DNA from 3 places in the Paenibacillus sp. CECT 9249 genome. Region 2 is predicted to be linked to each of the others. Evidence: riboswitches for the same ligand, from Rfam matches in the RefSeq annotation. Region 2 holds a riboswitch; each other region holds the start of a gene.
What was found. A riboswitch is a leader RNA that binds a small molecule or an ion and turns the genes downstream of it on or off. The one in region 2 is predicted to bind cyclic di-GMP.

Region 1 (10,111 bases), on a different contig from region 2:
CATACCGGTGGACGGGGGTTATTTGGCGAGGTAATCCGGGGAGAGGCGTTGCAGGGAAATTTGGGACAGGAGTGATCGATTGATGAAAATTCGCAGCGTCGAGTTGTTTAAAGTGCCGCCGCGCTGGCTGTTTCTCAAGATGGAAACGGACGAAGGCATCGTGGGATGGGGAGAACCTGTCGTGGAAGGCAAAGCCGATACGGTAAAGGCGGCCGTGGAAGAAATGAGCGAATATATGATCGGCAAGGATCCGATGCGGATCGAAGATCTTTTCCAGGTGCTGTATCGAGCGGCGTTTTACCGGGGAGGCCCGATCCTGTCGAGCGCAATATCGGGTATTGAACAAGCGTTATGGGATATTAAAGGCAAATATTATAACGCACCGATCTACGATTTGTTGGGCGGTGCGTGCCGCGATAAAATCCGCGTCTACAACTGGATCGGCGGCGACCGCCCGAGCGATGTGGGCGAGGCGGCCAAACGGCAAATCGCCGCCGGCTTCACGGCCGTGAAGATGAATGCGACGGAAGAAATGCACTATATCGATTCGTTCTCCAAAGTGGATCAGGCGATTGCCCGAATCGCCGCGGTGCGGGAGGCCGGCGGTCAAGATTTCGGGATCGGCATCGATTTTCACGGGCGCGTACATAAGTCGATGGCCAAGATTCTGGCCAAGGAATTGGAGCCGTTCCGTCCGATGTTTATCGAAGAACCGGTGCTGCCGGAGAATAACGAGGCATTGAAGGAAATCGCGCGCTATACTTCCTGTCCGATCGCGACCGGCGAACGGATGTACACGCGCTGGGGCTTCAAGCAGTTGCTGGCGGAAGGGATCGTGGATATTATTCAGCCGGACCTGTCCCACGCCGGCGGCATACTGGAGACGCGCAAAATTGCTGCGATGGCGGAAGCGTACGATATTTCCGTTGCGCCGCATTGCCCGCTCGGCCCGATTGCGCTGGCCGCTTGTTTGCAGCTTGACGCCTGCTCTCCGAACGCCATTATTCAAGAGCAGAGCTTGGGCATTCATTACAATCAAGGAAATGACATTCTCGACTATTTGGTTGACCCGTCCGTTTTCGAATATAAGGATGGCTATGTAAACAATTTGACGCTGCCCGGCCTCGGCATCGAGGTGAACGAGGCGAAAGTCCGCGAAATGGCTGCGATCGGCCATAATTGGCGGAATCCCGTATGGCGGCAGGAGGACGGCACGGTCGCGGAGTGGTAGGCAATGGCGTTGGCGTTGCATCGAAAAAGGCTGCGGATTCGAGTTCATTGGAAGTTGCCATGTGTGATTGGCCGGCAATCACCGTGTTGAAGACGAATTCCTGCAAAAACGGATGGATTTGCCCAACTAAACAGGAAATGAGGCAAAAAGCCTGCGATTGGAGTCAATTTCATCATACCGCTGCACCGCTGGCGATCCGTCGAGCGGGCTAACGAAACTAGAACACGCTAATAGCCTGTAAATGGACCCCATTGCTGGTGTAACGAAACTAGAACACGCTATTGAGGGGAGAAGGTTGGTAAACCGGCCGATTTCCAATGAATAACGATTTGTACTTTCTTTAGGGTGGGAACGTCTTCATTGCGAGCCCAATAAGGATTGGCAGTTTCGTTAGCGCCTAGGTCCGCGCGGATCGCCTTGGAAAACAGGAAGCTATCCCCTTCTATATCCGCAATAAAGCAGATTACATCATCGGAGGAGAAGGATGAAATTGACTTAAAATGCAATGCAATTACTCAATGTGGCGTTGCATCGAGAAAGTAGTATCCGGACCGTACGGCCGTTATTATGCGTCAAAATCGCTTATTCCCAGTTTAGGGGAACACTGGTTCCGTTAATCATTCGTCGGAGGGCTTGTTTTTGAGCTTTTGCCGCGAATAAAGGATCGTCTGTCCGCAAACGGTCCGAAATCGGACCGTTTGTCACAATTAAACGTATCCCGTGTCCGCGAATTTGGAGCAGGGCGGCAGACGATGTTATTGGTTTATATTCTTGCCCATGATTATTATTTGATGTAAAAGAAAAACAATAAGATACAAAAAAGACATAAGAAAAAAGGAAGGTACAATGACTCAGGAACTCACAGGATGGAACTTCGACAACAGTTACGCCCGTCTGCCGGAACTGTTCTTTTCCAAGGTCGACCCGACTCCCGTACATTTGCCGAGGCTGGTTGTTCTTAACGATCGATTGGCGGCGTCTCTCGGATTAAACCCCGAAGCGCTGCGCAGCGGGGACGGCGCAGCGATGCTTGCCGGCAATCGGATTCCCGCAGGCGCCGAGCCTCTTGCGCAAGCGTACGCAGGGCATCAATTCGGGCATTTCACGATGTTAGGGGACGGGCGTGCGCTGCTGCTCGGCGAGCAAATCACCCCTGCGGGCGAACGGTTCGATATTCAACTGAAAGGTTCGGGAAGAACGCCATATTCCCGACGAGGCGACGGCCGGGCGGCGCTTGGGCCGATGCTGCGCGAATACATTATTAGCGAAGCGATGCATGCCCTTGGCATTCCTACGACCCGCAGTCTGGCGGTGGCAACAACCGGCGAGTCGATTCTCCGCGAAACCGAGCTGCCCGGCGCGGTTCTGACCCGTGTAGCTGCCAGCCATCTGCGCGTCGGGACGTTTCAATACGTTGCAAAATGGGGGACGGTTCAGGATCTTCGGACCCTTGCTGATTATATACTGCAAAGGCATTTTCCGGATTTCGGCCCCATCGGGAACCGTTATCTCTTTTTGCTGCAAGAAACGGTCAAGCGCCAGGCTGCGCTCATTGCCCAATGGCAACTGGTCGGTTTCATTCACGGGGTGATGAACACCGACAATATGGCTCTTAGCGGAGAAACGATCGATTACGGGCCCTGCGCTTTCATGGATGCGTACGACCCGGCGACGGTGTTCAGTTCCATTGATACGCAAGGCCGTTACGCTTATGGAAATCAACCGTATATTGCCGCTTGGAATCTCGCGCGATTCGCCGAAACTTTGTTGCCGCTGCTGCATGACGACGAGGCGCAGTCTATCACAATGGCCGAGGATGCGCTATCGGATTTTGCCTCGTTGTTTCAGCGGAATTGGCTCGCAGGCATGAGGGCGAAGCTGGGGATTTTTAACGAAGAGCGGGAGGACGAATCCTTGATCGGAGACCTGCTCGGTATGATGCAGAAGTATCGTGCGGACTATACCAATACGTTTCTAGCCTTAACCTTTGACAAGATGGAGGACTCGGATTTATCTTGCGCTGCGGAATTCGCTTCATGGCATGAGCTCTGGCAGGCGAGGCTGAGTAGGCAGCAGGAATCGCAAGCCTCCTCGCATCAGTTGATGCTTGGCAGCAATCCCGCGCTCATCCCCCGCAACCACCGGGTGGAAGAGGCGCTGGAAGCCGCGGCGGAGCGAGGAGATTACAGCGTGATGGAACGGTTGCTTCATGTGCTTTCCAACCCGTACGCGCACTCTCCCGAACAGGCGGAATATTCCGCGCCGCCTGCGCCGTCGAACCGGCCTTACCGAACGTTTTGCGGCACCTGACATTTCCTCTTCGCAAGCGGCCCTCTCTTTTCAGGGGGGGGCGCATTTGCATTTATTCGACAAATAATTAGAGATCTCAACAAATTTAGGGCTAATCTACCTAATCGTCAAACCTATTTCAATATATACTAAAGGTAATTTTGTTTCAAAAAATTCAATATATTCTCGTATGATAATAGCAAACTCGTTGAAAGACGGGGACGCAAAGCTACAGGGGCTAACGGATTGTCCAATGCCAGCCAGCTGCCGAATACGATGGAAAACTCCGTCTGTTGGCGCATGTTCGTTTATGGATGGAGTTTTTTATTTTTTAAAAAAGGAGTAAGGCAAGGTGGTGATTACAGCAAAGATTTTAATAAAGACTTATAAAATTGGCCGGTAGGGAGGGAAACTATTGAAGGCGAAAATAATAGCAAATCGGATTTTTAAAATTTTGATGGCTTTTCTCATCATTTTCTCGTATCCAATGCTGCCTTTGCACAATCAAAATGCAAGTGCGGCTCCTGCGGATGGGAAGTGGCTGACTTACAAGTTGGATGAGTTTTCACCCAGTACGATTAATCAATTGTTTACTTTAAATGGTCGTGCGCAAGTTCCTGCCGGGGCCAATTTTATCCGATTGACGCCGACAGCGACAGAACAAAGCGGGGCAGTTTTTAACAATAAAGAAATTTGTCCTGTAAACAATTACTCATTCAGTACGGCTTTTTCATTTGAAATGAGGAATCCGAGTCCTGCAGGTGCAAGCGACGGGCTGACCTTTACCATTCAGACCGGTACAACCAGTCAAGACGCAGTTGGAGGCGGACTTGGGTTTTATGGCATTAAACCTAGTTTTACGGTTAAGTACGATACCTTCCAAAACCCTGGTTACGATCCTTCTGCAAACTACGTTGGACTCGCAGAAAATGGGCCGCTCGAAAATAAGGATGGCTGGTATACGGATTTGGATGAGTTTAATAGGGATCATGGCACCAATTTTAAATTATCTGACGGAAACCGGTATTATACATGGATCGACTATGATGGTTTAACTCAGAAAGTTCAGGTTCGTCTAGGTATTTTGCCGGATCGGGAAAGTTCTTCTTTAATATTGGATGTAGACGGTATCGATCTTGGTACGATTTTTGACGGGGGAACGTACCATGCCGGTTTTACCGCATCAACCGGATACCCAAATTACGAGAACCATGATATCCATAGCTGGTACTTTATCAATGACTACGCTCCTATTGAAACACTCGATCCGCAAAATGATTACAAACAAGCGCCGAGCAGTTTGGAGTTAACGACGGAAGCGGCCGATGAGCAGGGAGAGCATCAAGTAACGGTAACGCTGCTTGATCCGCTGGGCAATCCGGTTTCCGGCGCTTCGCTGGAAGCACTGACTGCAACTTCAGGCAATCTAACCGGGCCGAACGGAGAATCCGTAACCGAGTTATTATCCGATGCGAATGGGAAGATTCATGCCGTCTTAAAAAATGCCGATCGATCTCAGGACATTACGATCTCGGCGAAGACCGGTTGCGCTACGGCTTCCGACACGATTCCGGCTTCTAACGAACCGCCAATCGGTTCGGTCGTTGTCGCTGAAAAATCGGTATCTCCGGAGGGAGAAGTATTTGTCGGGGATGAACTGACCTATGAAGTGAAGGTTAAAAATGAAGGCGGTGACATTGCGGCAGATGCTGTCTTTGAAGATGTCATCCCTGCAGGAACAGAATATATCCCGGGCACCATGAAAATTGTCAGCGGGGCAAGCGCCGTCAATTTGACCGATGAGAACGACCAGGACGCCGGATATTTTGACGGTAATAAAGTCATCATCCGACTCGGCGACTTGCCGAACACGGCCAATTTGCCTGACGGAATCATCTTACAATTCAAAGTCAAAGCGTTGGCAAGCCATGTCGGCGAGCCGGTCGCCAATAAAGCGATTGTAAGCTATAAAAACTTACTAATTGGTGAAGATGCAACGGCCGAGTCCAATGAAGTGACAACACCGGTCGAATATAGAGTACCGCAATTAGAAGCTGAAAAAAAGGCTGCGCTGCTTGAAAAAGCGGAAGGAAACACGGATGACGAGCATCCGGAAGCGGGCGATACGATTCTGTATACGATTCAGGCACGGAATACGGCCGCGGGCAGCCTGATTGAAAACCTCGTGATCTCCGACGTCATTCCGGAAGGTCTGGAATACGTGCCGGGCACGTTGAATGTTGACGGTACGCCGGTAAGCGATGCACAGGACGGGGATAAAGGCCACTATGCGGACGGACAAGTCTTTGCCCAGTTCGGAGATGTCACCGATACGGTGTGGCATACGGTGACGTTCCAGGCGAAAGTGTTGGCCGGACAAGCGGGCAAAGATATCCGGAATGTAGCTGTGATAAGCGGCGATAATGTCGGCACCCCGAGTACGCCGGAAGAAGTGGTTGAGGTTTATCCGCGGGCCGTTGCACTGGAGTCGAATAAGTCGGCAACGCTGCATGCGAAAGCGGACGGCAATACGGATGCGGATCATCCGGAAGTCGGGGATACGCTGCTGTACACGATTCAGACGCGGAACACAGTCTCAGATAGCTTGGTGGCCAATCTGACGATTACGGACGTCATTCCGGAAGGTCTGGAATACGTCCCGGGCACGTTGACCGTAGACGGAACCTCGGCGAGCGATGCTCAGGACGGAGATAAAGGGCACTTTGCGGACGGTCAAGTCTTCGCCCAGTTCGGGGATGTCACGGATACCGCATGGCATACGGTGACGTTCCAGGCGAAAGTACTGCCTGGCCAAGCGGGCAAAGATATCCGGAATGTGGCCGTGGTGAGCGGCGACAATGTCGGCACTCCGAGCACGCCGGAAGAAGTGGTTGAGGTTTATCCGCGGTCCGTTGCGCTGGAGTCGAATAAGTCGGCATCGCTGCATGCGAAAGCGGGCGGCAATACGGATGCGGACCACCCGGAAGTGGGCGATACGCTGTTGTACACGATTCAGACGCGCAACAAGATAAGCGATAGTTTGGCGACCAATCTGACGATTACGGACGTCATTCCGGAAGGTCTGGAATACGTGCCAGGCACGTTGACCGTTGACGGAACCTCGGTCAGCGATGCTCAGGACGGGGATAAAGGCCACTATGCGGACGGACAAGTCTTTGCCCAGTTCGGAGATGTCACCGATACGGTGTGGCATACGGTGACGTTCCAGGCGAAAGTGTTGGCCGGACAAGCGGGCAAAGATATCCGGAATGTAGCTGTGGTAAGCGGCGATAATGTCGGCACTCCGAGCGAGCCGGAAGAAGTGGTTGAGGTTTATCCGCGGGCCGTTGCGCTGGAGTCGAATAAGTCGGCATCGCTGCATGCGAAAGCGGGCGGCAATACGGATGCGGACCACCCGGAAGTCGGGGATACGCTGCTGTACACGATTCAAACGCGCAACACAGTCTCAGATAGCTTGGTGACCAATCTGACGATTACGGACGTCATTCCGGAAGGTCTGGAATACGTGCCGGGCACGTTGACCGTAGACGGAACCTCGGCGAGCGATGCGCAGGATGGAGATCAGGGCTATTATTTGGCCGGTCAAGTGTTTGGCCAATTCGGCGATGTAACGGATACATCTTGGCATACGCTCGAGTTCAAAGCCATCATCAAATCCGGGCAGGCTGGGAGAGATATCCACAATGTAGCTTTGGTAAGGGCCGACAATATTGGAACTCCAAGCAGGCCGATATCGAAAGTAAAGGTATATCCGCGGCACCCGTTCATTGAAACGGAGAAGACGGCCGCCAATCTGGAATCAGGCAAGAGCACGTTTGAAGTCGGGGATACCGTTGCATATACGATCCGCGCAAGAACGGTGGTAAGTGATACCTATATCGCGAATTTGACGATTACGGACACGATACCCGAGGGATTGGAATATGTTCCCGGCAGCTTGAAGGTGGATGGCGTTTCTGTAACGGATGACGAAGGCGATGATCGCGGACATCACGTCACCGGCGTGGTGTACGGCGGATATGGCGACATCTGGGATATGGATTGGCATACGCTGGAATTCCATGCTGTCATCCAATCCGGACAAGCCGGTCAGACGATCAAAAATACCGGTACAGTTACCGGAGACAACATCGGCGAACCCGGAAGGCCGGCAGAAGTGATCGTCGTAGAGGAAGACGGGACGGTGGTCACACCGCCGCCTGTGGTCACACCGCCTGATGAGGTTACACCACCGTCCGGGGGGACGCCGCCCGTGACCGTTCCGCCCGTAACACCACCGGCCCCTGTGATCGAATCCAGAAAAACCTCAAGGGATATGGATGGCGGCAGCATTGAGGTCGGCGACACGATAGAGTATACGATTATGGCGCGCAACACCGTTTCCGGCAGCCGTGTTTCGAACATGGTCATTGCGGACGAATTGCCGGCAGGTTTGGCCTATATGCCAGGCACATTGAAAGTCGACGGCCATCCGGTAACGGATGAAGCGGATGGTGACAATGGTTATTATGCTACCGGTAGAGTCGTCGGAGAAATTGGCGATGTAACGGATACGAACTGGCATACGATTGTGTTCCAAGTTCGGGTCGAGCCGGGCCAAGCCGGCCATAAGATCAAGAACGTCGGTGAAGTCTCTGCGGATAATGTTAGTGTACCGGGAGAGCCCTACGAGGAGATCGTCGTTGCCGGAGAGACTGACAACGAGAACGAACAACCGGGCCAACCGGGCGAGTCGGGGGAGACAGAAACAGCCCAAACAGCTCCGACTGATCCGACTTCCGAGCAGCCTTGGGAATCTACAAGCATAGGGAAGGGCACGGAAAGAAGCATCAAGGACAATGGTCTTCATTACCTGCCCAAAACAGCGACCAATATGTATACTTATTTATTGGCAGGGGGCATGCTCCTGATTGCCGGCATGTGGCTGATCAGAAGAAAAAAGACCGATAAAAAGAATGCCTCGTAGCAAAAACGAAAAATGCAGCTCTCTCCTTCGGGAGACGGGCTGCATTTTGCATAGGATCGATTCCTGGCAAAACGAAACGGCCTCAGTCCAATGAAGGACCAAGGCCGTGTTGCATGATGATACTTTCATGCTGCTTTGTTCTAAGCCTTCGCGAGCCTTTTGCTTACAACAACCATCAATGCCGCCAAGCCGAGGAAATACATGCGCTAATCCATTACAGCGATGTACTCGGTACGGCCGGCGCCATATTCGGATTGGGTTACTACATTGTTGTCAGCCTTATTACCAGCGGCATGAGTTACCTTCATAACGATTCATTAGCAACGATGCCTGAGTGGCTTGTCCTTGCCTATAAGGCGACGGACACCCGCAATGGATACCCGTCATTTTCCGCTTATGATGCCGCCTTTTCCATCAACTGCTGAACCAAACCGAAGGTCCCATCCAGCCGCTTGGCGCGACGGCGACATATTTATACGTTCCGGCAGGTTGATTGCCCAAGTCCCTGGAGCCCTGATGAATATCATGTCCGGGTCGCCCGCCTTCTTCGCTGAAGGAATCGATAAGCACTTCGCCGCTCGTCGTTACTCTGTAAATATAAATAGACATGTATCCGCCGATATGCGAATCATAGGCCGCATAGTGGGCCGTAAGTTTACCGCCTTGGTGTATGTAGGTTCCCGTTTGTTGATCGGCGAACGCAGTCGAGGCAAAAACGAGTAGCATGACAAACACCAGTAAAACCACTTTCATTTTTTTCATTACCGAACTCCTCCTTAGAATGGGGTTAGTGAATAAAGCATGTAAGATGTATATGTAAAAAATTACCTATGATTCCTCGGATAACTTCTCATCATCACTTTACGTTCCCAAGATGAGGGCTTATATAAGCGGGGAAAGGAAGATCGCTCTATTCGGCCAGTGGTTGCGATCTTCTTGCTGCATTGATATCCATTGGATCGAATTTTGCTGATACAAGTTGTATAAATACAACCTCTACGAAGGCTGGGAGGCAGGGACTATGTGACCGATTCCAATCGCCGAGGAGGAAATTCCAATCAATGAAATAATTCGAAGAATGATATGCGGGGCCCGGAATGCGGATAAGGCCTTCAAAGTGAAATCGGAATTGAAACAGCGGCAGTTATCATATCTTTCAAGGCGTCCCTTCGAACGCCCTGAAACCGTCCTATGACCCGATCTAACGTTTGCCTCCGGGCATCTCTTGAATGCGGCAATTATGGAAGGCGGTCAGTTTCCACTCTCCGTTACGCTTCACGGCCACATTCGTATTAATCGAGCCTCTGTCGTTCGGGTCCTCGGAAGGATTGGCCAAACGCACCTCCCCGATTGCATGGACAATCGCCACGTCCGGCGTAATGAAGCGCGGCTGCAAGCCGGAAGCTGCTCTGGATTCCAACACCGAGCCTTTCAGCGGACCGTTGAATAACCATTCGTGCGTATTGGCGATCTGCTCCCTCCCTTTGAGATGCTGTCCCGCAAACGTCACATAATCCGCGTCCTCCGTAAAGCAGTCGCCGTATGCCGCGCCATCCCCCTTATTCCAGGAGTCGGTTAGCTTTGCAAATAATGCTTGGATAGCC
Region 2 (10,111 bases):
TCCGAATTGTCCGAGATTATTGGGTTAAGCGATAATGTGTTGGTGATGTACGAAGGGGAAATAACGGGTACATTATCAAAACATGAGGTAACCCAGGAGCGAATTATGTACCATGCTACAGGAGGACGATAATGGTGGGTGTCGACGCGAAGATCAAGGCAGGATCCGAAGGAGTTTTTCTAAGCCAATTACGGAAAAACATGGGAATTGTCATTGTTTTTATCCTACTTTTCATTACGATGAGTTTATTATCGGATAGTTTTTTAACAGCTTACAACTTATTGAACGTTGCTAGACAAATTACGATTGTTGCGATTTTAGGCATAGGAATGACGTTCGTTATTTTATCCGGAGAAATCGACTTAAGTGTCGGTTCAATTGTTGCCCTGATCGGATGTCTGACCACCGGCTTCATGATCTCAGGCTTGCCGGTAACGGTTTCCATAATTATTGGCTTACTGCTCGGAGTAGCGCTTGGTTTTATTAACGGGTTCGTTACGACCTATGGAAGAATCCCTTCATTTATTGTAACTCTCGGTATGATGACGATTGCAAGAGGACTTTCCTTGGTGTATACCGACGGATATCCGATCAGCAATTTGCCGGAAAGCTTTTCTTTCATTGGAAGAGGCTATATCGGCCCGATTCCCTTTCCGGTTGTCGTGATGGCCGTTTGTTTTATTGTAGGATTTATCGTCTTGAAATACACCAGGTTTGGAAGAAATGTATATGCTCTTGGCGGAAATGAAGAGGCTGCGCGGCTTTCGGGCATCAAAACCAAATCTACGAAAGTTTCCGTATTTGTTATTAGCGGGCTTGCCGCTGCCATCGCGGGAATTATTCTGGCCTCAAGATTAAACTCCGGCCAACCAAGCGCCGGTACATCGATGGAGCTTGATGCGATTGCTGCCGTTGTCATTGGCGGGACAAGCTTCTCCGGAGGGAAAGGGAGTATTATCGGCACGCTGATCGGAGCCCTTATTACCGGGGTGATAAGCAACGGACTGAATTTACTTGGCGTCTCCTCCTATTGGCAAATGATTACGCTTGGTTTAATTATTGTCGGCGCTGTTTGGATTGATCAATTCCGAAAAGAATAAATAGATAACGAACATGTGGAGGGAATCACAATGAAAATATTAGTGGCTGGCGAATCTTGGGTGAAACATATTATTCATATTAAAGGTTTCGATACATTTACAAATTCGGAGTACGCGGAAGGAATTGAGTGGTTTCGCTCTGCTATGGAAGAAGCGGGGATTGAGATGGATTTTATTCCAAATCATGACGCCCCGGAGAAATTCCCAACGACTTTAGAGGAACTCAATCGCTATCATGTTGTTATATTAAGCGATATCGGCTCGAACACTTTACTTTTGTCCAACAGCACATTCTCAAAGTCCGAATTGGCTGTGAACCGTCTTAACTTGATCAAGGAGTATGTAAGCCTTGGAGGGGGATTTGCGATGGTTGGGGGCTACATGTCCTTCCAAGGGATTGATGCAAAGGCCAAATACAAAGACACAGCCATCGAAGAAATATTGCCGGTTACCATGCATCCGTTTGACGATCGCTTTGAAGCTCCGGAAGGTCTGCATATCCATATTGTTTCCCCCGAACATCCGATCTTGGAAGGGATTCATGGAGCATGGCCGCATTTCTTGGGATATAATCGCATTCAAGCAAAGGATTCGGGAACGGTTCTAGCGGAACATAACGGAAACGCATTTCTTGCGGTAGGAGAGTTTGGAAAAGGCAGAACGCTAGCATTTGCAAGTGATTTTGCACCGCACTGGGGTCCGAAAGAGTTTGTCGAATGGCAGCATTATAACCGTTTATGGACCAATAGCGTGAAATGGCTGGCGGCCAAGGAATCGTGAAACCAAATAGGCTGATGAAAAAATTGCTTGTAGTAGGAAGCTATAACGTTGATCTCATTTCTATGACGGACCGCCTTCCGGCTCCGGGTGAAACCGTTTTGGGTTCCTCCTTCTTCACATGTCCGGGCGGAAAGGGGGCCAATCAAGCCGTAGCGGCGGCCAAAATGGGGCAAGATACGACTTTTTTGGCCAAAGTAGGCGCTGACTCTTTTGGAGCGGAAGCTGTTCAGTTTCTCAAAAAACAACATATCAACGCAGATTTGGTTCGACAAGAACAGGGATGCAAAACAGGTACGGCTCAGATTATTGTAAACAGCCAAGGGGAAAATATCATCGTTGTCTCGCCTGGAGCGAATAATTTATTTTCATCCGACGATATGATGAGCAATGAAGCGGTCATCTCTGAGGTTGACGCCATTTTGGTACAGTTTGAAATACCGAAAGAAACGATAGAAACAGCGATACAACTAGCGAAAAAACATAACAAAACAGTTATCGTTAACCCGGCGCCTGTATTAGACTTGGATCAATCCGCCTTGAGGGGAATCGATTACTTAACGCCTAACGAGCATGAGTTGAAATTACTTTCGAAATGTGCAAGTCTGGCTTCCATCCAAGAAATAAAAGAAGCCGGAATGAAAGTAATCAGGGAATACAGTGTCAAGAACCTGATTGTCACGTTAGGAAGCAAGGGAGTTTTATACCAAAGCGAGGAAAAGTCGGTTCTGTATCCTTCTTTTAAGGTGAATGCAATTGACACGTCCGGAGCCGGCGATTGTTTCAATGGCGCGTTCTCTTATTTCCTGCTTCAAGGTTTATCTATGGATGACGTCGTTTTTTATGCCTCTGCCGCTGCCGCGCTCTCGGTAACGAGATTAGGGACGTCAAGCTCATACCCCGATTTACAGGAAGTCATGACTTTCGCTTCGGAACATCAGATCGAAGAGTCGAGACTCCTGTAAGCGGACATACTGATTTTGATTCATGCATGAATAGATACCCCTGCAGCTTGTTGCAGGGGTAAACGACTAGTGTGGACCCGTATGCTAGTGATGCGAGCGGATGGCATGATACGCTCATCGTTGTTTGTGGAATCAACAATATGGCTCTCTAAATTTTTAGTAAAGAGTGGGGATTGGAGGACATGAAACAGACATGATAAGTCTTGGATCAATCCCGTAAAATGCCCAGAATGCGCCATTCCAACGATAACCAGAAACTTCTCCATATTCAACACGTGTTGGATAAAACCAGAAACTTTCCCCATTCCATAACCAAACATAAGTGTAATTTTGTAAGCAGTCGATAATATATGATGTAGCGGTTGGAGTTGGGACGAATGGAGGAGGCGGGGACAGCGGCATAAATGCCATTGGACTTCACTCCTTACAAAGGGTTGTTTGACCTGTACTCTGAATAATTGAACACCTCAGCAAGAATATGTTGAGGTATCATATGCGGGAGCCCGCCCGTTTGCCATTTTCTCCTAGCGCCATTCCAACAATCGCTACCTCCAGTTTCCCACGCCGCCGCATATGCCGTCCGTGTCAAGCTCCAAACCTGCCGTCGACGGCAATCGACGCTCCGGTAACAAAGCGTTCGCTTTCTCCAGCTAGATGAGCAACCATGGCTGCGATATCGTTGACGGACGTAACCGAACAAAAATCCAACTGCCTATTTTAAGGAAGTTGGATTTTTTTCTTCAAAAACGGTCTCATGTCCTCTTGTTTGCTCTTGGCCAATAATGACGCGGTACCATTTGAACCATTGTTTGAAAAACCGTCCCCCATTGTTTTTCATTGAGTGTTCCGATAAGCTGTTCATGGTTCATTTTTAGATTCCTTCTCAAATGCTTCATTTGGGGCGGAGTAAAGATCCCTCGTAAAGCCAAATCGATAGGGCTTTGCGGTTCTTTTAGCGCGTATTCGGCAAGCCCTGCAAAAGCAATGCAATCTTTGGACGCTATAACCGCTTCTTTTTTGCGTGTGATCGTCACCATGGCCGAGTCCACCTTGGGAGGAGGGGAGAAATGATCTCGGGAAATGGTTTTCACCAAGCGAATGTCGAACCGCATTCTCCAAACTAAAACATAAGCATTTTTAATGAAGTTTTGCGTGAATCGTCTGGCCGCTCCTTTTTCCATGACGATGACGCCTCTTTGAAAGCTGCTTGAAGGATGGTTCAGAAGCTTCTTCATAATTGGCGTTGTGATGGCGTACGGAATATTGGAGACAACAACAAACTTTTCTTTGGGCAAACGGATTTTCATCATGTCTTGATGAATAATGATTGTATTTGGATGTTGCGCGGTTTTCCGTTTGAGTATGTCGACAAATTTGGCATCGTATTCCACCGCTAATACCTTTCCGGCTCTTTGATTCAACACAGTTGTCAAGGCGCCCTTTCCAGCTCCCAACTCTAAAACGGTATCTTCGATGCTTATATTCGCTCGATCGACAATTTCATGAATCAACTTCTTGTTATGCATCAAATGCTGGCCGGAAAAATTGGGAGGCTCCCCGCGGCTTAACTTTTTCCCGCTGTACTTATGAATTTTTTTGGTCATATTATCTCCGCCTTTCGCAATTAAAAAAATCACAGGCGATCTGCCTGCGATTCAGAGTAAAGGGAAGAAGACCCATCTTTAATTAAGGGGTTTGCCAAGGTAGCCGTCACCTAATAAACCTTCCTTTTGTCTTGCAAAAGAAGGTAAACAATCCATAAAAAAAGAAAGGCAGAACGATCCGCCTTTCTACACATTACATATTTGCTATGCGAACATGAAGATTATTAAAAAAGGACAGACTGATCCCGTTTACTCCGCCTACGCAAGCAGAGCCTTTGAACGTATTCAATTACCGGTTCAAAGTAGGGAAACGCAGTCTCATTGAATGTGTCACTTTTTAATAATCCTCCTTGAATTTTAAAAAATATAACTATCAATATAAATGGTTTTGCGGAAAAAGTCAACGATTCCATCTTCGATTCAGCTTCGGCGTACGAACACAGCATCTGAATGGCGCTAACGAACTTGAGAAACGCTATAGCCGTAAAATCGATGCCATTTCAAATTCAACGAAACTCCAAGACGTTATTAGAGCGAAATACCGCCGCATTACCTACTATTTTGATGAATAACAATTTCTAGTTTCGTAAGAAAATATAGAAGCTCCATTTCCTTCGAATAACGATGCTAGGTTTCGTAAGCTGTATTTGCGGTATCGCTTGTTCCCGCTCGCTACTTCCCAATATTCCAGTTCCGCCAACTTATGCGGCCCGCCGGGCATATTGGTCCGATATTCGCAGGTAATCTGTTAATTACAAGCGTCAAACAGTGATTTTTTGCATTTCAATCGCTCCTTTTTCATTGATATGGCCTTTTGTTACCCATTTTTCCCAATTCTATACTAAAGCGATAGATTTTAAATGATAGATATGATAGAATATGAGCAACAAAGCGAATTCACGATAATGGCAAACCTGTTGAAAGGCAGGGACGCAAAGCTACAGGGCCTTCTCTTATGATAAGATGGCAGCCAGTTACCGAAGGGACAAGCTTTTTTTGTTTTTCTTCCCCAAAATAAAGCTTTACACGATAATGGCAAACCTGTCGAAAGGCAGGGACGCAAAGCTATAGGGCCTTCTTAACTATAAGATGGCAGCCTGGCCGCCGAAGGGAGTTTTATAGAGTGTGCAAGTTCGTACTGTTTCTATCAGCAGTTTTTATTTTTTGTTCCATGTTGCAAGCAATGCCGGTTCACGCCGAAGAAGGAAGCGCCTGGTTGAATAAAGCCAATGTGAAGGATGGAATTGTAAGCGTTGCATATGATGTGAAAACGGGTGTGAAAACCAAACTCCAGATTGCCAAAGGCGAGGAGAAGTACACCTATACTTTGAAGCCCGGCAAGGTAGACGCCTTTCCTCTTCAATCGGGCAACGGCGAGTACACCGTTAGCGTATTGGAGCATGTCAGCGACAATAAATATCGAGTGATGAAGAAGGATACGATCAAGCTTGAACTGGCCGATAACGCGAAAGTATATCTGAATTCCATTCAGAATGTAAGTTGGAAAGAGGCGAATCAAGCCGTTCGCAAGGCGAAGGAGTTAACCGAAGATCTGACCGCGGATACGGATAAAGTGAAGGCGATCTACAATTATATTATCAACCATATTAAATACGATGATAGTTTGGCAGTTTCCGGGGAGTATGTGCCTCAGATCGATCCGATCTTGACGTCGAACAAAGCGATTTGTTACGGATACGCTTCCTTATTTGCCGCAATGTTGAGAAGCGTCGATATTCCGACTCAATTGGTTATGGGCAAGAGCGAGTATGTCGATACGTACCATGCCTGGAACAAAGTGTATTTGGACCATCAATGGGTGACTATCGATACAACGGTGGATGCGGGTTGGAATGGCAGCAGCACCGCTTTCGACATGATCAAAGACGCATCCAAATATACTGCGACGAAACATTATTAAGATAGGCATGGAAGCCTTGAGTGTGCACTCGGGACTTCTTTTTTACGTTGATTCATTTCTTTTGTGAAATGTACTTATCCAAGAAAAACGAAGGTATGCTTTATCCTTGACGTAATGAAACATAATAGTTATTATAGAGTTTTTAAGTCCGTGTTTAAATCAGAAAATGTCGGATCTTGTGCGGAAACTCAATATAGTTATATGACACTTCTTTTTTTATTCAATTAAAGATAACTAATACCTTTAAAATCTATAATACCGAATCGACGACATATCGCATGAACCATGTTTAGAATTTGTTAAGAGGCGGGGTTTACAATGGGTATGGGTCCATCAATCATGGAGGGAGTTGGTCGTGGAAAGGTTTGGAACAGCCGGACTGACGCTTCAAGGATATTTAAAATAAGATTAGGAGAAATGTTATCAAAATGGGAAAAAAGGCAAGTGTAGTTATCATTGGTTTGTTGCTTATTTTACAAAGTATGTTTGTCGGAGGTGTTGTGCAAGCGGATGAATCGGCAACACCCGAAAGTTTGTTGCTCGTCGAGGCCGGGGAAAATGAAACCGGTACGGTAACGGACGCCGTATACAATCCATCGCCGGAGGAATCGGGCAGCATTTTAACGAAAGTGACCCTTACGGACGAGCAGGGAAATGTTGTTGATACGGTTCTGAATCCGGACAGCCGCTTGGAAATCGGCTCGGCGGTCAACTTATATTACGAATGGGAATTGCCGGATCCACACGGCTACAAAGCGGGAGACAAATTCACGTTCCAATTGCCGCGTCAATTTGAAATTTTCACGGATATCGATGCGCCTCTGACCACGGCCGACGGCGGAACGGTGGGCAACTTTACGGTAGATCGCAGCGGACAGGTAGTGATGACTTTCAACGATTACGTGGAGAATCATTCCCGCGTGAGCGGTACGTTGCAAATCCGCACGGAATTCACCAAAGAGGTTGTCAATGGCAATACGGAAGTTACCATCGTATTCCCGGTGAAGGGCGGGGAGCAAACCGTTACGGTGCAAATCAAGCCCGAGTCCGGAACCGCGTTGGAGAAACGCGGCGATTTGGTCGAGAGCGGCGACATTCAGTGGACGATTGATATCAATAAACAATTAGAAGCGATCAAACATGCGGTTGTGACGGACCCGACACCGGATGGATTGGAATTGATCGCGGATTCCATTAAAGTGTACCGCCTTCAAGTGAACGGCGACGGTTCGACGGCGACGGGAGCCGAGCTCGATCCGCAAGCGTATGCGATCGAAATCGATTCTTCGGGCGCGGGTTTCAAGCTTTCTTTCCGCGACGAAACGATTAATAAAGCTTATCGTGTGCAATATGCGACGCGCGTTGTGGGAGAAGAGACCAAGTTTGCCAACACGGCTACGCTGTCGGGAGAGGACTTGAAAGACGTCTCCGCGACAGCTACCGTTACCGTGAAACGCGGAGAATTATTGGCCAAGAAAGCGGCGAAATACGATCCTGCGACACAAACGATTGCCTGGGAAATAAGATACAACTTCGGCAACAAAAAAATTGATAAAGAAGACGCGTGGTTGCAAGACCGGTTCGACGGCAGGCTGCAATGGATCGACGGTTCGTTCAAGATCTATAAGGGACAAACGAAAGAAGAACTGGACAATGATGCGTACGAATTGAATGTATTGGGAAAACCGGATCAAGATGGGAAGTTGGGTTTCGATCTGCAGTTCAACTCCGACATCGATTCGGCGTACACCATCGTGTATGAAACCAAAGTTACGGATCGGGTAGACGAGAATAAGACAGTCAAGAATCTGGTAACGACGGAAGGCGGCAGCAAGGAGGCCGGCCAACCTCTTGAGCGCGTCATTCTGAACAAATTCAATACGAATGAAAAATACGAACACAAAACCGATTATAACGCAAAAACGACAACATGGACGATTCGGGTCAATTTGGACAAATACCCGATGGACAATGTCGTCGTGAAGGACGTATTTCCGAACGGCGGGCTCGAATTTTTGCCGGAGACGTTGAGAATTGTAACGGCTGACGGGAAAGCCGTTTCCGACAATGATTACACGGTTGTCTCCGAGGATCCGCGCGCAGGTTTCGAAGTTCATTTTAACGGGATCATCACGGATACTTATCTGATCGTGTATGAAACCAAGTTTAATAACGAATGGAAACCGGACAAAACGAAGGCTCCATTTTTGAACAGAGCGATTCTTACTTGGACGGAAAACGGCGAATCCAAAGGGCCGATCGAGAGCGACGCCGAATTTTGGCCTGACACTCTGACGCAACATAACGGCGCCAAAGACGGATCTTACGATGCCGTCGAGAAGAAGATTACATGGAACATCAAGGTCAACTACAACAAAAATACAATCAACCCGGCCAAAGTTATTGACCGGTTGGCCAAAGGGCAAACCTACGTTGAGGGATCCCTCAAAGTGCATGAAATGACTTTGCTGGGCTGGTGGAACGGCGTACAAAAAGGAAAAGAGGTTCCCGCCGACCGCTATACCGCAACGTTGCCCGACAGTCGGAACGATAATACGTTGAGCGTAGAGTTTAAGGATGGCATCGATTCTCCGTATTGGATCACGTTTGAAACATCGCTTCAGGGAGAATTGGTTCCGGCTGCAGTAAACAATAAGGCTGTCCTTCAGAGCGGAAACGAAACGGTCGCCGAGTGGGACGCGAAAGTGCCGATTCCCCACGGCGGCGAATATGTGACCAAGAACGGTAAGCAGAACGGAAACAAAATCGATTGGACCATTCGCATCAACGAAGGGCAATCGCATGTTTCCAATGCCAAAATCGTCGATAAGCCGAGCGATAACCAAATTTTAATCGAGGATTCCTTCCGTTTGTACGCCACAACGGTAAACGAGAAGGGCGACATCGCCAAGGCCGAAGAGTTAATCCGAGACACGGATTATACGCTGAAGATTACAAGAGAGGATAACGACGAAGAAAGATTTGAGTTGGTCTTCTTGAAGGATATCGATTCGGCTTACATTTTGGAGTACCAGTCCTTTATTAACGCTCCGGACAAATCCAAGGTCAGCAATACGGTTTCCTTCGAAGGGGAACAAATCACGACCGAAACAAGAGAAACGACGGAGGAAATTATCGTCCGCACATCTTCCGGCTCGGGTTCAGGCGGCGGTGTTACGGGAAGCTTGGAAGTAACGAAGACGGATAAGGCGGATTCGTCCAAAAGGTTGGCGGGAGCCAAATTCGCTTTATATGATGCAAAAGGCGAACGGACGCCTATCGTTCGAACGACGAATGAAGAAGGAAAGATCCTGTTCTCTAAGTTGTTGTACGGCGAGTATATTTTGGAGGAGTTGGCCGCTCCGGACGGTTACGTCATCGACGATGCCAAGATCAACATCACCATTGTTTCGAGCATTGCGCAAGACGCATTCGTCAAGAAAATTACGGTAACGAACAGCAAAAAGAGAACGCCGGTCGATCCTGGCAATCCTTCGAATCCGGGAAATCCAGGCAACCCGCAAGAACCTGGCGGATCTACAACGCCGCCGGGAACGAGCACGCCGGCCGATCCGGATCCGGTGAATCCTCCGGCAGAGACGGAAGAGATTGACGACGAAGAAACGCCGCTCGGAGGAGTAGACCCGGAAGAGCCGCCGGCAGATCGGCCGGAAGACCCGTTGGTCGAAGTAGACGATGAGAACATACCGCGCGGCGGTGTCGACGAAACTCCCAAGGGCGACA
Region 3 (10,111 bases), on a different contig from region 2:
GCCAAGAAATATAATAAAGAGTTTTCCGTTACCATCACAGACAATCTTCACTCCATATCTCTAGGGAACCCTTTTGGAGGAGGGATCGTAGGCCTTAAAGGAGAAGCGCATGTACTAGGCGAAGAAGGGAAAACCTTTCAGGTGCAGTACTTCGAGCAGAACGGAATCATTGATGACGGATATTCAACTATATTTATGACAGAAAGGGCGGAACAAATCTTATCCGAAACATTAAACGCCGCGTACAACGAGCCGTTAAAATATGAAATCGCCACTTTCGGCAAACCTTTTGGCCTCCTGCCTTCTAATGAATTTACACTCGAATCCGAACTATCGGAATATACGGAAAGTTTCAATATCGAGGTCTATGTGAAGAAGATTTTACATCCGGACGAATATAAGGAAGCTTCCGACAAAATCGACTTGATCCAAAAGGAATTAATTCATCGCGGAATGAACAACTTTTTCATCACCGCCGTTTATCTCAACGATTACGATTTTGCGAATATCGATCATATTCTTGCCGTTCTTAACAACTACTATGGCAATGCCTTCGAAATAGACGATCTCTTTACTTACTGCAGGTTGAAGGACGATTGTAAAATAACCGCTGCTATTGCAGACAATGGCGAACTTCAAAATAATAGAGAATCGATCGAGGAAGGATTTGCGCAGCATCGAGAACCCGATGCGTATAAATTAAAGAAACTCCCGTATATTATGCAGGAAATCGAAACACGGGTCCTATTTGGCGGGGACATGCGCATCGACAGCGCTGTCAAACATGGATACACCATATTGGAAGATGCAACGAGGAAAGAAAGCTTGCACAGTTACGGGAAAAGCAAAATCTACAATGGCTTTCAGGCGGTCGATGGAGTAAAGAAACACCGATTATATCTAACGGATCTTGAAGGCAACCTCCTCTTTGACCAAATCCTTGAACCGTTCCCTTTAGAATTCGTCGATCTAAGGGCAATCGGCGTAAAAAACGAAAAAGCATATAGTTACACCACGATTGCCGTCGTCGCTGATTATCGCGATGAACATAATAACGTCGTAACCAAATCTTCGGTATACCTCGTATCGAATCGCAGCGTTGAATACAACCATGCATTAAACGAGGAACTAAACCGGCTTGGAATCGCCTCATTGAAAGATATCTTTACATTTGTAAAAGAGAACAAAGATGATTACAGGGAATGGATGAGATTTTATAAGAAGAGTTATAATCAGACGTAGCTTGAGTTTCAGTGGGTGATCATATGAAAGTTTCAATCGAAGAAATAAGCAAGGAACAAGAAGAGGAAATTCTCATCAGGTGCCATGAGGTGGATGACGAGATCTACGAAATCGTAAACAAGCTTAAAACGGAAACCCTCATTATACTCGGATACCGCAACGATACCGTTCACCGGATAAAACTTGGCGATATCTATTATTTTGAAGCCGTTGACGGTAAGGTTTTTGTTTACTGCAAAGACGAAGTTTTCGAGGTCAAACAAAAGCTTTACGAATTAGAGGAGCTATGCAATGAAAAGAAATGTTTTCGAGCGTCCAAATCTACGATTTTGAACATCGCCAAAATTTCATACATTCAACCGTCTATCAGCGGCAGATTTCAAGCGGTACTCGATAACGGGGAACGTGTTGTCGTCTCAAGGCAATATGTGCCTGTACTGAAATCTAAGCTCGGATTATAAAGGGGGGGGGGACAACCGTGAAGCTTACCGAATTAGTAAACAGGATCGTTAAAAATTATTTTATCATCTTCGGATCGATCGTCATGACGATCACGATTTTGCGGCAAGTTTTTTATCCCGATACGGTTTTTGATTTGAAGTCGATTTATATGATTATGGCGTTTTCACTGATAGGTGCATTAACGGGATTTATTTTATACTCTCATCATAATATAAGCGAGAGGAATATACGTATTCGAATTGCCATTCACTTTTGTGCGCTAGAACTTACATTGATTTCTCTTGGATATTTGCTGGGTATCGTTGAGAGTGCAGCAAGTCTAATCCTTCTTGCCGTAGAAATCGCGGCCATCTATGTCATCGTTCGTCTACTGTCATGGCAAAATGACAAAAGAGCAGCAAAGAAGATTAACGAGAAACTGTTGGCATTGAAGGAAGACATCTGAGATTTAGTTTTAGGAACGCCCTCTTGTTTGCAACTTATTGGCCTATAGCTACAGCTTATTGTTTTTCTATATACATCCTTCCAGTCTTTTTCTAAGATGGATCATAGCAAAAGGATGAGCAGAAAAGGAGTAAGCACTATGGGCATGTTGATATTATTCATCGCTATCATTCTCGAGATTGCTTTGGCCATATACTGTATTGTCACGAGGAAAACCAATAAACCTTTGAGGAATTGGGTTAGAGTTGCCGTCTTCGTCGCATTTGTCATTCTTGTACTCTTATCGGTTATCGTGTGGAGTTTCCGCTGGGTTATGCTTGGAGCGTTGCTTTTCATACTCGCAGCAATCGGCGTCGCCGCACTTTTCCGCAACAAAGCAGATCCCCAAGAATACAAACACTCGCGCGTAATCGGGAAAACAATAGGCATGATCTTTGCGCTGATCGTTGCGCTTGCGCCTGCACTTCTTTTTCCCCAGCATCAATCGCCACAAGTGACAGGAGCCTATGAAGTCGCAACTGCGAGTTACACATATGTTGATACAAACCGAACGGAGGAATTTATCGGCACGGGGAAGAACAGATTCGTCAATGTACAATTTTGGTATCCTAAACATGCCGACGGAACCTATCCGCTTGTCGTGTTTTCACACGGGGCATACGGTGTGAAAGCAAGCAACACCTCTACCTATACGGAGCTTGCAAGCCACGGTTATGTCGTCTGTTCCATCGATCATCCTTATCATTCCTTGTATACCGTTTCAGACGATGGAACAAGGGCTCTCGCCAATTCGGAATATATGAGGGAAATCAAAAATGCCAACACAGAGGGCGTTTATACGACGGAGGAAGTCTATGGGCTCTTTCAAAAATGGATGAAACTGCGTACGGACGATATGAATTTTGTCATTGATACGATACTTGCAGAATCGCAAAGTGACAAGGACCCCATGTATCGACTTATCAATCCGGATCAAATAGGCGTATTCGGGCACTCCATGGGCGGTTCGGCAAGCGTTTGGCTTAGCAGAGAACGCGATGATATAAGTGCGGTTGTCAATATCGATGCCCCGTTGTTTAGCGAGCTTGTCTATGACAATGAGATTCATGATTTTGTGGCAAGCGGCGAAGCCTACACGACCCCGCTTCTTAATATCTATTCCGACAGCGTTTGGGTACAGCTCGACAACAATTCCATCTATGCGGCCAATAAAGCGATTGACGAAAACGCCTCAGACGCATATACCGTTCATTTTCAAGGGGCCAAACATTTAAGCCTGACGGATTTATCGCTGTTCGCTCCTGTGATTGCCGATATGCTGCAAGGCGGCAAAGCGGATATTGATAAATACGATTGTATCGAAACTGAAAATGACCTTATTCTTACATTCTTTGACTACGCGTTAAAGGGCATCGGCCGCTTCACAGCTGCGGGGACTTATTGATAAATAGCGAGGTGTATACCAATGAATATGATTATGGCGATCCTCATCATTTGCTCATTACTTACGGCGTCATTGACGATCGCTTTTATGGTTAAGGGAATGCGGGCACGCAAAAAAGCATATTTGCAACGCAAGGCGATTCTCGCGGGCGGCGCTTCCGCGCAAGCGGTGATCAACTCGATCCGGCAAACGAATGTTCAAATTGACAATCAACCGGAAGTAATGCTCGACCTTACCGTCACGAAGCAGGATGGCGAGGTGATCCATACCGTGGTGAAGACGGTCATCCCGATCGTGAATATTCCCGCTTTTCAAAAAGGCAACATCGTTGAAGTGAAGCATATGACGATAGACAATGAGCAGAGGTTCGAGGTAGTAGGTTCCTATATGCCTTAAGCCGCTTACTCGTCTCTCCATGCCCTCGGCATTCGTTCTAAAATCTGTTTAACCAATCCATGATTGCAGAGACTGCTTCCTTATATCTCTGCCCGACGAGCACGCCGGTATGCGTTGTATTCCAAAGCCCCGTATATTCAGCACGGAGGCGTTCCGCCGTCAGCCTGCCCCGCCGATCGTCATCAACACTGTTTACTGCTTTGATAACCAAGCACGGGCAGGCAATGGAACGGCTGTCTATGGATATGCCCTTCGACTCGTTTGAGATCACAAACGCGTTAAAGGCCAGTGCTGACTCCATTGCGAGATATTTCCTTTGGAATGCAATGTCATCTGCCGTTTCATCGATGCTTGAATGCTCTTCCCGGGCCGGGGCGGGCACGACGATATCGGTCGTCATCCGCTCTAATTCTTCGTATGGCACAGCTTCATGAACTTCTCTGCTTATGACGGAATCGATCAACACCAACCCGGCCAGTTCGACCGTTTCAGCCAACTTCTGGCCCAGGATGCCCCCCATGCTAAATCCGATTAGAATCGGAGCAACGCCACACTCAGCGATCACCTCTTTTATATCCTCCGAATAATCTTCCAAAGTGATCTTCGTCATGTCCAGCAGCCTGCTTTTGTAATGGCTTCTCAAGTTCATGGCATAGCATTTCCAACCTTCACCGATAAAGTGAGGAATGTATTTGGCCCACATCCAGCTTCCCGTGAAAGCGCCGTGCACAAAAAGCAACGGGGGCCTGTTTTTTGTTGTTTTCGAGACGTTGTCCCCCTCGAATATCTCCAGAAACAAATCGTTCTCCCCAATGTACTTCTTGGTATGATCGGGCAATTCTTTCGTAAAATCTTTCATAATGATTTCCTCCCCGGCATTTTGTTTGACATCAAACTATTTCTCGAAAAAAATTTAAAAGTTATCGTAAATCTTTTTTAAAATATGAAGCAGATTTTCTTTTTCTTTTTCAGAGATGCCCAAGTAAAACAAGTCCAACAATTCCTTTGAGACGGATTCAAAGATCGGTTGCAGTTCTTTCCCTTTATCGGTTAACGCAACATAAACAACCCTCGTGTCCTCAACGTCCCTTTCCTTTGTCACATATCCGAGCCTGACCAGCTTGTCGACAAGCGCTGTGACAGTAGACTTATCTTTGTTAATCCTTCTGGAGATGTCGGCCATTGTAAGTCTCGGCGTCTTAAAGAGCGCGTAGATGATATCGCCATGCGAAGTGGCAATCCCTTCGATACCACGCTTCGCCATCTCCGATACGATAAACCGGTTCACTTTCTCTCTAATTTTTGAAATGAATGAAATTACGTCTCTGCTTTCCATAATCGGATTATAGTTTGATATCAAACAAATGTCAAGCGCCAGTTTAGTCATTGGTTTATAAAATCAAAAAGCCCAAAAACATCTCTGCCGTCGGAAACACGTAATCCCCCCGAAAACTTCGACTCGTAAACGCGACTCCTTGAAAAGCGCTGTAATAGAACAATGCAAGCCTCCGTGGATCCCCCGGTTTGAAATCCCCTTGTTCTTGTCCGTGATGGATGAGATCCGATACGCTATCGATCAGTCCGTTCATCGAGGCCCGTACCGCATTCTTCAGATCCGGACTCAACTCTCGACCGGAAAAACTGTCGATTTGGCTAAGGAGAAGCAGCCCATCGGTGGAGGAAGGATCTTCTTGAAGGTTATTGAGCAAAAATGTCGTAGCGTTTATGATAACCTCTTTTTTATTGCCTTCTTGTTGAAAGAGCTCTGCCATACGATCAAACCCGGGGATCGAGATTTCGATCAACCTGCTCATGATTTCTTCTTTGGTGGCAAAGTACCGATATGCTAATCCTTTACTGAGACCGGCGTCTTCCGCAATGTCCTGCATTGTGGTTTTGCCAAACGTTTTGTGAGCGAAAAGTTTGGCTGCCGATAATAAAATCTTCTCCGTGGCCTCGGCTCTCATTGCCTCAAAGCGTTCTTTCTGCTTGCTCAACGTTCATCCGCTCCTTCCGTTCTTCATTTACTCCGCTGTTAAAAATCCTTGGTCCTGCATCATTTGTATAGGGGCGTCATGAGTAATCGTAAAGACCATCTTGATCGATTCTTCCTTGACATGCAGGATGTAGAAAGAATCATGGACGAGGTCGAAGGATTGACCCGAAGCTTGCTCCACTCTCGCCGTGCCTTTCACTTCTACCAACACATAGTTGTCTTTTAAGGGAGTTTCCTTTACAGGCGTAAGCTTGAAATATTTATAACATAAAGATTGTAAGTATTCACCCGACTCTCTTGTCCCCGCCAAGTAATCCTCTTTCTTCACCGCATGTACATCGCCGGATGGATAAGCACCCACCAAAGGATCGTTTACCAAGGGATCGAGAAGATCCGGATCGTACACATTGTTCGCATGCTCGAAATCCTTAAAATAGGCCTGAATTCTTTCACTAACTTCGTTCATTTTTTATTCCCCCCATTTTTTCTTAAAGTGATTTGTAACCTCAATATAAATGACTGAATATATATTCATTATATCACCATTCATTGTCAATCCCTTTTGGAAAAATATGTGTTAGCTGCAACACTCCATAAATCAAACGAAAAGGGGCCGGATTGCTCCGGTCCCCTTCGCACCTGTAACTTTATGCTTTTTTTCTTCTTAGCAGGAACAGTCCTGCAAGCAGAATGATACATCCAGCCAGCAAATAGCTGTACATATTCGTAGCCGTATTCGGCAGCTTATGGCCTATGCCTGACTCGGCATTCGCCGGATCACTCGAAGCATCGTATTGGTCGGATACATTCGATCCGCCGGATAAATTGGAATCGCCCGACCCGCTTGATCCGTCGGATAGCCCGGAATCTGGGAAGGCAGAATCCGAGTTCTCTCCTTCCGGGTTGTTCGGAGTACCGGGCACGCCTGGGTTGCTGCCGCTTCCATCGCCAATGACGATGTCTTCGGAAGGATGATCGGAATGATTCAGGTTATCCCCGGTCACTTCACCCGTGTTGCGGATCGTCTGGCCGGCTTCCCCTGATACCACTTCGGCCCGGAACACGATGGTATGCCAGTCGGTATCCGTAATGGTGCCGAATCGTCCGCTGACCTTGCCGTCGACATACGAACCTTGATCGCCATCCACGGCATCCGTTACCGCTTGGCCGTCGACCTTCAACGAACCCGTTACGTATTTCAGTTCTTCCGGAAGAAAATCCGAAATCACCAGGTTGGTGACTTGGCTGTTGGAAACCGTGTTGCGCATCCGGATCGTATACTCGATCACATCACCGACTCGGATGCTGCCCCCGTTCAAATCCTTCGCGATTTTCTCGGATTCAACGACCGGGGAGCGCCATGGATTGTCATCCGGGCTTCCTCCATCGCCGCCGCCCCGATCTCCGCCATCCGGATCGGTAGAATCTACAGGCGGTTCAACCGGCGGCTCCGGCTCTACAACCATTTTTTCCGTCGGTTCGCCCGGCTGCTCCATGTTGTCGCCGGTCACGAGTGCCGTATTTTCGATCGTCCGACCGCCTTGGCCCTCAAGTATGACGGCCTGGAAATCCAGCGTATGCCAGTTCATATCCCATACATCGCCAAATGAACCGTATACTTGCCCGGTAACGGAATGGCCGGCATCGCCGTCTTGCGCATCCGTAACGGATACGCCATCCACCCGTAAGCTGCCCGGAACGTATTCCAGCCCTATCGGCAAATGATCCGTAATCGTCAGATTCTCCAGATAGGTGTCGCTGACCACAGATCTTACACGAATCGTATAGGAGACGATGTCCCCGACTTCATATGTCGTCTTCGTGACATCCGTATTCGTGACAAACTTCTCCGATTCAATCATTGGGTTTCTCGGGTATACTTGCACATCTTCTCTCGGCCTGTCAGGCGTCTTGACATTGTCGGCATGTACGGAAGCGATGTTGATAATATTCTTGCCCGCTTGGCCGGGTTGTACGATCGCTTTGAACTGCACCGTGTGCCAATTCGTATCCGAGACGTCGTATTGTAGCTTCTGAACCTATACAATATATCTACAACTTTCCAAAACACAAAAAGCCCCCGTCTACTATTTACATGCATTGCAAAAATAGACGGAGGCTTCCGTCGTATTCGGCAACTGGCTGGCATAGTGTTTATCGTTCACGTTAGCCCCTATAGCTTTGCGTCGCCACCTTTCGGCGGGTTTGCTATTGTCGTACGATGTATGAAATTATCGAAAAATATCCACATATTTACTATATCTTTTTTTTCTAATCGTGTCTACATTCTTCGCGACTTGAATAGAGGCCCCTGGTCAGGAATCCCCCTCATCTTCGACCGGGTAAGCATACAGGATATAACGCTCAGGCGCATTCCCTACGTAGCGGAACGGGTAGCAGGTCGACACGACCAGCGCCTCGGTTCCCATAGAACGAATGACGGACGTATCGTCTTTATCGACGATGTCCGTACTTTGAATCTCGTATTCAAATGTTCCATAGGGCAGTTTAACGATAAAACGATCCCCTATCGACAACTGGTCGAAATTTCGAAAAACGGTGTCCCGATGCCCCGATAGCAGAATTTGCTCGTTATCCATAGGAAAAGCGGTAGCGCTGTAGTGCCCGACCCCTCGCGCGAGCATCTCCTCATCCGTACCTTCGATAATCGGCAACTCCGCTTCCAGCACTGGAATTTCGAGCATTCCTATCACATCGTTCGGCTTCGGATCAAACTCCGATTTATCGATCAAGCGATCGCGATCGCGGTAGGATACCTGATCCACGCGTTCTCCATTCGAATGGCCGCCGGTGTCCGACAGACGAATCAAAGCGCTCGCTTCTGCCATTGCTTCCTTCAAATTTTGTTGATGTCCGACGTATTGGATGACAGCGAAAGTCACGCACCCTATACCAGCCAGCACAAAGAGTACGCCTAGCATTTTTCGCATGTGATTGATCTCCTTCGGCTTGTCTTTATACTAATGATTCGGCCTCTACATTTTCCCTTTTTATACAATTAAATTTTACTGTTTCATCCCCTCAAAATCCAGTTCAATACCATGGATTACCTTATAATAGGTAAAATAACCCACCACACGCAAGAAAGATCCTTTTATTCAGAAACCTGCAATTGGAGTCCAGTGCATAATTCGCCGTCGTTAATGTAACTGGCTTGATTGCGCATATAGAAGGGGATAGCTCCCTACATCCGAAGGCGATCCGCGCGGATCTGCGCTTCTTAATTTGGCGCTAACGAAACTGACGATCCTTATTGGGCTCAAAATGAAGGAGTTCCCAATCTAACGAAAGTACGGATCGCTAATCATTGGAAATCGACCGTTTTACCGCCTTTTTTCCCTCATTAGCGTGTTTTCGTTTCGTTATACCAGCAACAAGGAAATTTACAGGCGATTAGCGTGTTTACGTTTCGTTAGCCCGCCCGACGGGACATCAGCCGCTCAGCGCTCTTATGAAATGGACTATTTTTGCAGAAATTAGTGCTTCTACTCGGGATAAGCTGCGTCAAAAAAGCGACTTTTGCACCTTGGAGGTTACAGGAAAAATGTGTATTTTATGTTTAGTTCATTCAAATGAAGATCAGGGAGGGATTCGTTTGCGTTGGTACCGCCCCATACTTGTATGTATGCTGTTTTTCGCCACTCTCATCGCGGTACACCCCGACAGAACTTTCGCTGCCGGCGAACGGCCCGTGAAGGTATTCGTCGATACGGCGGAAATCGCTTTCCAGGTTCAACCGCTCACGATCAAGGGTGCGACGCTTGTGCAGTTCCGTCCGCTTTTTGAAGCGATGGGATTAGAAGTGGATTGGGATCAAACCAATCAGGTTGTGACAGGATCGAAAGAGGGATTGACGATCGTCCTGCGTATTGACGACACGCAGGCGGTCGTGAACGGGAAGCAGGTTCCGCTCAGCCAAAGCGCTCAAATCGCGAACGGCAGCACCATGGTTCCGCTTCGTTTCATCGGGGAGTCCACGGGCGCGATCGTCCATTGGGATCAGGTCAATCGGGAAATCACGGTGATCACGGATCGCTTGCTGAAGCAGCTTGGTATCACGAAGGAAGAGATGCAGAAGCGGCTGGACGAATACACAGCCAAGCAGC

Region 1: linked by a shared signal. The riboswitch ahead of LQ229_RS11005 (isopeptide-forming domain-containing fimbrial protein) and the one ahead of LQ229_RS13445 (transglutaminase-like domain-containing protein) in region 2 are both predicted to bind cyclic di-GMP.
Region 3: linked by a shared signal. The riboswitch ahead of LQ229_RS10845 (LPXTG cell wall anchor domain-containing protein) and the one ahead of LQ229_RS13445 (transglutaminase-like domain-containing protein) in region 2 are both predicted to bind cyclic di-GMP.

Annotation. Positions count from the first base shown of each region.
Region 1 covers NZ_CAKKLI010000011.1:71,490-81,600, forward strand. The annotation lists gene LQ229_RS10990 (SDR family oxidoreductase) at 1-34, shown strand, start outside; gene dgoD (galactonate dehydratase) at 83-1,231, shown strand; gene LQ229_RS11000 (protein adenylyltransferase SelO) at 2,078-3,541, shown strand; cyclic di-GMP riboswitch class I at 3,709-3,792, shown strand; gene LQ229_RS11005 (isopeptide-forming domain-containing fimbrial protein) at 3,978-8,507, shown strand; partial or broken gene LQ229_RS11010 (hypothetical protein) at 8,711-8,932, shown strand; gene LQ229_RS11015 (hypothetical protein) at 8,922-9,269, opposite strand; gene LQ229_RS11020 (SgcJ/EcaC family oxidoreductase) at 9,709-10,111, opposite strand, start outside.
Region 2 covers NZ_CAKKLI010000016.1:1,501-11,611, forward strand. The annotation lists gene LQ229_RS13415 (sugar ABC transporter ATP-binding protein) at 1-132, shown strand, start outside; gene LQ229_RS13420 (ABC transporter permease) at 132-1,100, shown strand; gene LQ229_RS13425 (glutamine amidotransferase) at 1,131-1,880, shown strand; gene rbsK (ribokinase) at 1,856-2,842, shown strand; gene LQ229_RS13435 (transporter) at 2,999-3,253, opposite strand; gene LQ229_RS27110 (hypothetical protein) at 3,428-3,550, opposite strand; gene erm (23S ribosomal RNA methyltransferase Erm) at 3,595-4,446, opposite strand; gene LQ229_RS27300 (erythromycin resistance leader peptide) at 4,736-4,780, opposite strand; cyclic di-GMP riboswitch class I at 5,344-5,428, shown strand; cyclic di-GMP riboswitch class I at 5,471-5,555, shown strand; gene LQ229_RS13445 (transglutaminase-like domain-containing protein) at 5,618-6,367, shown strand; gene LQ229_RS13450 (collagen binding domain-containing protein) at 6,829-10,111, shown strand, end outside.
Region 3 covers NZ_CAKKLI010000011.1:36,014-46,124, reverse strand. The annotation lists gene LQ229_RS10890 (hypothetical protein) at 1-1,242, shown strand, start outside; gene LQ229_RS10885 (LytTR family DNA-binding domain-containing protein) at 1,266-1,703, shown strand; gene LQ229_RS10880 (DUF3021 family protein) at 1,721-2,149, shown strand; gene LQ229_RS10875 (alpha/beta hydrolase) at 2,288-3,592, shown strand; gene LQ229_RS10870 (hypothetical protein) at 3,614-3,988, shown strand; gene LQ229_RS10865 (alpha/beta hydrolase family protein) at 4,026-4,847, opposite strand; gene LQ229_RS10860 (MarR family transcriptional regulator) at 4,902-5,375, opposite strand; gene LQ229_RS10855 (TetR/AcrR family transcriptional regulator) at 5,380-5,985, opposite strand; gene LQ229_RS10850 (hypothetical protein) at 6,013-6,450, opposite strand; gene LQ229_RS10845 (LPXTG cell wall anchor domain-containing protein) at 6,632-7,978, opposite strand; cyclic di-GMP riboswitch class I at 8,115-8,204, opposite strand; gene LQ229_RS10840 (class D sortase) at 8,300-8,935, opposite strand; gene LQ229_RS10835 (copper amine oxidase N-terminal domain-containing protein) at 9,601-10,111, shown strand, end outside.